DNA from 3 places in the Paenibacillus sp. B2(2019) genome. Region 2 is predicted to be linked to each of the others. Evidence: predicted binding sites of a transcription regulator. Region 2 holds the regulator's gene; each other region holds the start of a gene.
The links. Region 2 encodes LexA, which represses DNA repair genes until DNA is damaged. Its sites were predicted from a motif close to CGAACATATGTTCG; they were not measured.
Positions count from the first base shown of each region.

Region 1: a site for LexA is predicted at 1,353-1,366, ahead of addB (helicase-exonuclease AddAB subunit AddB). Genes of this name have one in related genera too.
Region 3: a site for LexA is predicted at 1,561-1,574, ahead of PAENI_RS17770 (YhjD family protein). Genes of this name have one in related genera too.

Region 1 covers NZ_VTZR01000028.1:116,809-120,071, reverse strand. Annotated here, with positions in the region: gene PAENI_RS28805 (DUF4097 family beta strand repeat-containing protein) at 1-157, opposite strand, end outside; gene PAENI_RS28800 (MerR family transcriptional regulator) at 403-1,203, shown strand; gene addB (helicase-exonuclease AddAB subunit AddB) at 1,497-3,263, shown strand, end outside.
Region 2 covers NZ_VTZR01000025.1:289,254-292,516, reverse strand. Annotated here, with positions in the region: gene PAENI_RS26495 (hypothetical protein) at 1-185, opposite strand, end outside; gene PAENI_RS26490 (DUF896 domain-containing protein) at 235-444, opposite strand; gene PAENI_RS26485 (LysM peptidoglycan-binding domain-containing protein) at 554-967, opposite strand; gene lexA (transcriptional repressor LexA) at 1,263-1,889, shown strand; gene PAENI_RS26475 (L,D-transpeptidase) at 2,162-2,500, shown strand; gene PAENI_RS26470 (hypothetical protein) at 2,650-3,030, shown strand.
Region 3 covers NZ_VTZR01000020.1:444-3,706, forward strand. Annotated here, with positions in the region: partial or broken gene PAENI_RS17765 (choice-of-anchor A family protein) at 1-901, opposite strand, end outside; cyclic di-GMP riboswitch class I at 1,012-1,102, opposite strand; gene PAENI_RS17770 (YhjD family protein) at 1,595-1,987, shown strand; gene PAENI_RS17775 (winged helix-turn-helix transcriptional regulator) at 2,432-2,806, shown strand; gene PAENI_RS17780 (NAD(P)H-dependent oxidoreductase) at 2,871-3,263, opposite strand, start outside.

The DNA of each region.
Region 1 (3,263 bases), on a different contig from region 2:
CCTTTACATCAATTGTTAAGGTATCAATCTTTTGGGCAGGTATGATGTAATTTTTTTCCTCCATGGAAGTGGAGTCGGAGGAACATCCTGCTAATGATATCAATAGTGTCACCAATATGCCTATAGTAGTTAGTAATTTTTTTGCAGTACTTTTCATTGTAAAATGCTCCTTCGTTAAATCATTTTGTTTTTAATATAGCCAGTCCTACGAATGCCAATCCTAAGCTGCTATACAGACAAATTCCGATATGCAACAAAGCATTAGAGTAATACATGATTTAGTTCTTCATGTTTGCCTTTCTCTCTGGTAATAAATTCATTTTGTATTTCGTTGCGTTTATGAGTCGCATATGTTTTAATCATCATAAACTTTTGTGTTACAAAAAGGTCAAGAGGGTAGATATGAACAACTATTTTACAATTAAGCAAGCAGCAGAGATCGTAGACATGACCACTGAGACCTTGCGGCACTATGATCGTATTGGATTAGTCAAGCCATGCCATAAAGATGAATTGTCGGGATATCGATACTATTCCGAGCAGGAGCTCGTAAAGCTGCAAACCATTGAACTGCTCAAAGCAATGGATCTTACTTTAATGGATATTAAAGATATTTTGCAGCAGAATGATCTCTCTAAAGTAATTGCATTTCTAAAACAAGCAGAAAAAAGAGCAGACGATAAAATTGCTCGTCTGCAGTATGCAAAATCGAAAATTAAACGTGCCTATCTACATTATGAAAATAAGTTCCAAGACGGTTATAGTCAAAGTGAAAATTACTTTGTCAGACACATAGAGGAAAGGGTAATTATGCTTTCGAATAAAATGGAAAGCCCCACACTTAAGAATTTATGGGACTATCACAGACATTTCTATCAACAAATTGAAACGTCTCTGCATTCACAATTTCTGTTTGAAGATATGGCAGGAATGTTCACGACTGAAGGAATAACACGATTATTTGCTGTTTGCTTGAAATATCCGTCTTTAGAGGGGCTGACTGTGCTACCAGAAGGGGACTATCTGTGTGCAATTTGTACCGAAGAGAATAAGAATGCTGTATTACAAAATTTACTTGAAAGGGCAAAGACGGAATACGATGTGTGTCCAGATTTTGTTCTTCATAACATTATTGTGACTGGAATATTGCAGTGGGATTATCAGATACAACTGTTCATTAAGAAGGAAAAGAAAAATGTTTGATTGAAAGTCGCTAATTTAGCGGCTTTTTTTTATTAAGGAATCATGTTTCTTGCTTAACAAACTAGAAATACTAAACAGCAAGTCACCAAAATACGATAGTTGCTGTTTACTTCGTAGCTTTTTTATTGTAAATCATTAGAAAATACTAGCAAACGCATGTTCTGATATGTGCAGCTATGCTATACTGAGGGGACGAGGAACGGCTGAACTTTTTCATTTGAACATTATCAAACGGTGAGTATTTCACCTTGTATCATATACATTTTCTCCGCTACGGAAGGAGTCTATCATTTATGTCGGTAACCTTTTTACTAGGCCGCTCTGGTAGTGGCAAGACAACAAAAATATGGGAGTCTATCTCATCTTCATTAGAGAAGGAGCCTCTTGGCGCGCCAATCATTATTCTTGTACCGGAACAAGGTTCCTTTGGAGCAGAACGGGGGCTTCTGACCGTAGGGAATGTGAAGGGGAGTATTCGGGCGCAGACACTGAGCTTTTCTCGGCTTGCCTATCGAGTGAAACAGGAAACTGGAGGCAGCGCTAGTTTGCCTATCAGTGAAGAAGGTAAAAAGATGTTGATTTACAAAATCATCAGTCGCCGTAAAGAGGAATTGAAATTGTTCGGTGCCTCTGCTGACAGACCGGGTTTTGTGGAACGGTTGAATCAACTGCATACGGAGATGAAGCGTTGCTGCTTGGCTTCCTCTGATTTAGAGGAGCAGTTATCCGCAATGCGAGGCGCTATTGCAAGAAGTCCTATTCTTGAAGGCAAGCTGGATGATTTACAGTTGGTATTCAGCGATTTAGAGAAGGAAATGTCACGCCTCTATATCGACGAAGAGGATCGTTTAGCGGAATTAGCTGAGCATATTCCTGATTCCTCTTACATTCGCGGGGCGGAGATTTGGGTTGATGGGTTCCACGGCTTTACCCCGCAGGAATTCGTAGTGCTTCGTGAATTGATGCAGCAAGCATCGAAGCTGACCGTGTCCCTTACACTTGATCGTTCGTATCCCTATGGAGATCAGTTGAATGAGCTTGAATTGTTTCACCCAACTGCGGTTACTTACATTAAACTGCGTGGAATAGCTGAAGAGCTAGGCATTGATGTGTGGGACGAGCTTCTGGAGCCAGCGGTTCTTCCGCGTTTTGAAGAAAGTCCTGTTCTTGCTCATCTCGAAAGGGGATATGACCGCCGAAAGGTCTGGATGGGTGCAGATGAACTGGCAAATGAAGCGATATCTATAGGCGCAGCAGTTTCTCACAGAGCAGAGGTTGAGGGAGCACTGCGTGAAATGATCAGACTGGCGCGAGATGAAGGTGCAAAATATGGTGAAATGGCCGTATTGATGCGTAATATTGGAGATTACGAGCAACTGATTAAACCGTTGTTCCAAGATTACGGAGTACCTTTTTTTCTGGATCAGAAGGTAAATGAGCTGCACCATCCATTGGTAGAGTTTGTACGTTCCGCATTGGATGTGGTGCGTCGACGCTGGCGCTTCGAGGATGTATTCCGCTGTGTAAAGACAGAGCTTTTGCTACCGCTGGACGGTAGTATTACGCGTGAGGATATGGACGCCTTAGAGAATTATGTGCTGGCTTGTGGGATTCAAGGGTATCGCTGGACGGATGGCCGTTCATGGAAAGGGATCCCTAGCTTGTCGCTGGAAGGCGGCAGACAGATGGATGAAGAACTGCTTGCTACAATGGAGCGATGCCGTGCTAGTATAACTGGTCCTCTATTTGCTTTTGAGAAACGGATACAGAAGAGTAGAAGCGGCCTTGAACTATGTACCGCAGTGTACAAGCTGCTTGATGAGACGGATGTTGCCCGAAAGCTGGAGAAACTTAGTGTCGGTGCTATGGAGAAGGGGCAACCCGAGAAGGCTAGAGAACATAGTCAGCTGTGGGGTGCAGTGCTTGATCTGCTAGATCAGATCGTCGAGATGATGGGCAACGAGAGACTTGAATTTGATGTGTTCACCGGAGTCCTAGAGACAGGACTTGCTGAGCTTAAGATGGGACTTGTTCCTCCCGCGCTCGATCAAGTACTGGTT
Region 2 (3,263 bases):
CAAAACATAGTACCAAGCACTAATAACACTACTGGAAATGCAATGTTACGGCCTTTAAAGGTTTCACTGTTCTTACCAGGAGATTTAGATTTAGATGCGTAAATCGTTTCCTTCCCCTGTTTCTTTCTTTGCTTATTAATTTGCTGCGTGTTGCGTTGAACCATTCTTTCCCAAGAACGGGCCATATGCGTTCCCCCTAGTCATCCAGTAATATCTATGAAAAGGAACAGGGTGTTAATGCTTACGCCCCTTGTTACCTTGTTCATGCTCATCATTATCGACCAATTCAATCGTATTCAATTGTGCTCGGAAGTTATTGCGAATATTCCCCAAATAAATTTCACGAAGCTTGGCGCGTTCCGCCGTTTCCTCTTGATTAAGGCCTACGCTCTTCTGTTTGCGTGCCAATTCGTTAATACGCGCGACCAACTCATCAATATTCAAAACTTTCCCTCCCCTTATAAATTAATTCTAACTCTGCCATGAGAAAAAGAGCTTGTCAAGGTTTACTCCCTGCAAGCTCTTCATGTCCTCTTATTATGTTCTTAGAATATTAATATATAGGTAAAGTGAGAATATCTCCAGCATTAATCTGACTACCTTTAATGCCATTGGATTTTTTAATTCCTTCTATATATACAGCCGTTTTCATATCAGAAGGTTTATTCTCAAGAGCAATACTCCAAAGTGTATCTCCACGTTCAACCACTACGCGCTTCTCATCCTTCATTAAAGTAGTAGATCCTGCAAATACATTACCTACTACTGTAAGTCCTGATAGTACGAGCACGATGATCAATGTCAGTTTAATAACAAAATCTCTACGGAACAAACGCATCAAGCCTTCAAGCAAAAACTCTGTAATCTCTTTAATCTGAGCTGAATAACGGGTAATAGGATTATGTCCTAAAGATTCAACCACTGGGGCTTTATCGTAGATGCTACGGTATGTACTGTATTTTAACATGAATATCATCCTCCAAACACTTGTTCTTACTTTTGAAATTATAATAACACGAACATGTGTTTTGTTCAATACTATTTTAGAACAATTGTTCTCTTTTTTTCAGAGGTTACTATTTACCATATTCTTCATATAAAGAATCACTCTTATCGTTTAGATGAAGGAAACGCAATCAATACAAGACTACCATTTATTAACTCTTTCGAATTAATATTTATAATAGTTAGAACTTATGTTTGTGCGAACGGTAGTTCTATGTTATAATTTTCCCAAACATTACTATATGGGGTTGATTCCAATGTCAAAGATTTCAAGTCGCCAGCTGGCGATCCTGGAATTTATACGTAGCGAAGTCCGCAGCAAGGGTTATCCTCCTTCCGTCCGGGAGATTGGAGAAGCTGTTGGTCTTGCTTCCAGCTCCACAGTTCACGGTCATTTGGATCGGCTAGAGAAGAAGGGACTTATCCGTCGAGATCCAACGAAGCCTCGTGCGATAGAATTGCTTGGCCAAGAGGATTCCGAGAATGTCCATCATTTCGCGCAAACCGTCGCTCGCATTCCTGTCGTAGGTAAGGTTACCGCCGGGGTTCCTATCACTGCTACTGAGAATATTGAAGACTACTTCCCGCTTCCAACTCACTATGTTGGAGATAACAAAGTATTTATGTTATCGGTTCAAGGTGACAGTATGGTCGAAGCTGGGATTATGAATGGCGACTATGTTATTGTTCGTCAACAACAAACGGCTGATAACGGAGATATCGTTGTAGCTATGACCGAAGAAGATGAAGCAACCGTTAAGACTTTTTATAAAGAACGTGATCATATACGTCTTCAGCCGGAGAATCCGGCGTACGAGCCTCTTCGCCTTAATCGCGTAACCATTCTCGGCAGAGTTATCGGATTATTTCGAGATATCCACTAAGTATGCACTCCTACCATGCGAAAACGGATACCGCCCTTTAAAGGACGGTATCCGTTTCTACGAGAAGTATAAGGATAGGGTATATCGTAAAAATAAAACTTTCTTTTATTTTTTAAAAAGCTGTTCTGCAAATGCAGAACAGCTTTTTAACTGTTATCAAACCCTATTTATCAATCATAGAACATTTGTTCCCATAAGCTAAAATGACCATTTTTAATGAATAACCGTTTAGGCATCCTGCTCATATCTTAATTAGAAAGGAGTGTTGCACAATGCCAAATTACCGGATTATAGTTGATCTGACGCAGCGTATGCTTTATCTTCTTGATAACGACATTGTGATCAGGGGCTTCCCAGTCGGAATCGGTAAAATGTTAACTCAATCACCACTCGGTGAATTCACAATCATCAACAAACAACCCGATCCAGGTGGTCCATTTGGGGTCTTTTGGATGGGGCTATCTAAGCCTCACTATGGGATACATGGAAATAATGATCCCTCATCCATAGGGCACGAAGTATCCCACGGTTGTATTCGTATGTACAATGAAGATGTGTTAGCACTAGCTGCGATTGTACCGATTGGAACACGAGTAACGATCAGGAATTAAATCTATCTCTATAGATAAACACGCCTCACTCATGGTTCACTGGAGGGGGCGTGTTTGTATTTATGTATTTTTGATGACCTAATAGGAATTATGTGGTTATATGTCGAATAATGTTAACAGGATTTCAAATTGAAAGGAAGTGTCTCGTTTTGAACAACTCAAAAATTAGAACCCTCGTCGATTTTAAAGTCGATGCACTTGTTAAACTCTCTGGCTTATTGTTAAATAACGATCAAGCGAGTGGAAAAAAAGTAAATTTACTCACCTCATTCGGCAGTATTCAAGGGACCATCTCCCCTTCCACCTCCAATAAAGAGGATGTTTTTGACTTAAAATCTCTAATGGATGATGTCATTGTAGATGAATACATATCTTATTTAGGTGCGGAACATCCCGATAAAAATTTCAGCTATAACTTTGTAGTCCTTAATGATGTTTCTGTAAGACCCTATACTCACTATGAATCTCCGATCGAATACAAACAGCTAATTGTTTATACTGATCAAATCACAGCCTTCAATTTCTTATGATTTTGACATATTTATTTTAAATGCTCTCAACAAAGCACTCCAGCAGTTGCCCCAATTTTGCACTCAGCTTGCAAAATCGGCAGATCTCTGGGTGCTTTCTCTTTTTCTAATCAGTAGTCGTTTCCTAAATTCCCACGATTTTCGCTCTTAACAGATACTAGTAGAGAGAATTCAGGCATATCTTTCAATAAGCAATAAATCTTGCTCTACTGAGATCATTGGAGGTGTGATTA
Region 3 (3,263 bases), on a different contig from region 2:
TTGGCGTCACGGTCGGCGTCGGTGTTGGTGTCACGGTCGGCGTTGGTGTCGGAGGTGGTTCTTCCCCTCCATATGGATACCAATGCATCTGCACCCCACCAGAAAATCCCTTTGCAATCAGCGTCCCATGCAGTTCACCGGAATTATAAGTTACTTTTGCAAGCGGAGCTAGGATAGTTCCTTCTATTGTTAAACTTCCAATATCAACAGTGCTAGCTTCATAAAAATTAAATAATACCTTGTTAGGGCTACCTCCCCAGATTTGAAAGCTTGGAATGTTAACTGAACTTCCGCTAACGTTAATGATAACTGTGGCGCTATTTGCAATATTAAACTGTAAGCCATTAGCACCAGCGAAATCGGCAGCACTAAGATTAAGAACGTTAAATGGTTCCGGAGCATCAATCGTTATTTTCCCATATTCCTTTTTGAAAGTTCCTATTGTAGCAAGCGAAGAGAAATCATTAGAACGTCCAATAAGAAATTGCTCTTCAGCATCAAAATCAATAGGAGTCCCTTTTCTCGCTGGTTCTTTAAGATCTACACCGTTGCCGGAAAAAACACCACCATAAACGGATGCTCCATGAACAGTCCCATTAGTAAAACTGATGTCATTACCAGCAATAAGAACATCTCCGCCTGGATTATCCTTGGATACACCGTAATTCTGCAAAGTAATGTTACCTTTGGCCGCAAGGCGCCCATGAACCTGATCATTAGATTGTTTGAAATCCCCAAAAATAAAAGTATTAAAATTCCCTGCAATACCTAACACAGGTGTAGGAGTATAGGGAAGCACCTCCCCAGCCGCATTTACCAAATGACCTCCAGAAAGCCCACTACCTACCGTCAATATCCCCGCTAATACTAGTGCAAGCAGCGGTTTCATTCTTCTTTTCAAAAAGCACACCTCCTAAATCTATGATTTATATTTAATCAGAATAATTACCAGAAACTCTAAAGGACCTAACAACAAAAAAGACCGCCAAAAAAGAAGTGGAATTCCCTTCTCATGGCAGTCGGACGGTCATAGCGCATTTAAGACACTTTAGACTCCTGGACTTTGCGTCCCACCCTTTCAGGCGGTTTGCTATTATCATGATAATATATGTATTGACTTGCAGATTAGAACTAGCATTTTAAGCATCCTATTAAATAATAGTCTATGACTTTTAATACTTTTGAACTAATAATAGTTTAGCGCTCCATCCCCACAATTGTCAATCAATTCCTTTTGATATTCATACGCGTAAGCAAGCACAAAAAAAAGCGCCTAAATGCGCTTCACACAAAGGTTTTCCTTTAATTTTAAAGTAACTTTATCCAACCTAATATCGATATCCATAATGGAATACTTAGAATCAAACCAAATACCATTCCACGGTGGAGACTTCCTTCCTCTTTCATCCTAATTCTCCCTTTATATAAGTCTGAAGCATTATATTTTATTATTACAATTTTAATATATTTTATTCTTTCTAATTTAGTTGTGAATTCAATCACATTGGACTAGCTGTTTAGAAATACCATTGATTATTTTTGGAATATCGGGGTAGAATACGAATATACGTTCCCATTAGAGGTGATGAGATTCATGAATAGAGCTGAAAGCAGGGACAACATGCTGGTGAAATCTTATTTATTGCTTCCGATGATTTTATCAGCTTTCGAACGGGACTCCGCCATTCTATCTGCACATTTACGAACACCCACCCCCTATCTGGAGGTTCTTGAAACAGCCGCAGCAGTTGCTACAACAGATCTAAGAGATGTTCGTTCAGAGATGAGAAAACGTGGAATCAAGGTTTATGAGCAGAACAGACTTAACACGGGGATAGAAGCCAAATTTATATGTCGTGGATACCATGAACGAATGCTGCTGTTAAACGACATTGTCGCTGCCCAAGCTGCCATTCATATGCGCAGATATCTCGGTCTGGATATTTCATCTTTTAAGAGCTATGAAGAGCAGTATCAGATTAAGTGAAGTAGCGAAGAAGCTGCCCCCCTCCCCCATTTAATTAGCGAACAAAAAAATAGGCCTTACCATGGGAGTTGGCAAGACCTGAGAGATTTATACCACAAAACACTGGGGGGTGTTTGGTGTCTTCAATATATACCTTGAACCTGAAAATAAGATGATGCTCACATGAAAATTACATTAAAAAACTTCAATTCGTCGCTTAGGCTATCCGCTTGACACTTTTGATCTCCAACCAAAGAGGCCCTCTTCGCCGACAGAGAAAATCGACCGATTGATAGTTAGCCATGAGTGCTTTGAACTAATTGTTTCAAAATGATATAGTGAGTTCGTTGCTCGCAGGATGACTTGATAGCAGGTTGAAAACATAATAAAGTCGGGACCTGAGTACGGAGCGACAACAGGCGTTTGCCTTTTCGTTGAATATTTTCTGAAGGAGGGTACTAGCCCATGAGTGATGAAATCTGTATACCACCTGGCATTCAGCAGAAGGACACTAGCTTTGGCTACACCTTGTCTATCATTAGTGGTAAATATAAAATGACTATTCTCTACCATCTCTCTGAAAACAAGATCGTGCGGTTCAATGAACTGCAACGGGGTATCGGTACAATACCTTTTAAGACGTTAAGCGTTATGTTGAAAGAACTGGAAGCCGACTGTCTCGTCAGGCGCGAGGAATTCCCCCAGATTCCCCCTAAAGTTGAGTATTCCTTAACCGAGAAGGGCCAATCGCTTATTCCGGTGCTGGATATGATGTGCACTTGGGGAGAGAAAAACTTCGTTCCAGCCGCGCAAGAGATAAGCATACCTTTTACGATTTAACGACAACTTATGACAAAAGCAGCATTTCCATTAATGAAAATGCTGCTTTTTGTTTCAATTCTAATTACATATTTTCGATAAATTCAACATAGCCTTGCGAACTAATATCCAATTTCTTTAAGTAATCCGTACTTCCTACCGTCTCAGATTCCGTGCCATAAATGGCATAGAAGGAACGATAATCAGCGTTGCAGTACAAAAAAGTCGTGTCAAAGGGAGATAAAATACGGTCAAGCCCGTAGCCGAGTTTACCTTCTTCACTAAAGTCTTTTGCACTTCCTCCGGCAGTTACAGCTAATGCGATTTTTCGATTTCTTAATTTATCACTCTTCGAACCATATGCCCATCCGTAAGTAAATACTTCGTTCAACCACTTTTTAAGCAGAGGTGGACTACTAAACCAGTAGACAGGGAATTGTAAGACGAGCTTATCATGCGCTTCAATCAGTTGTTGTTC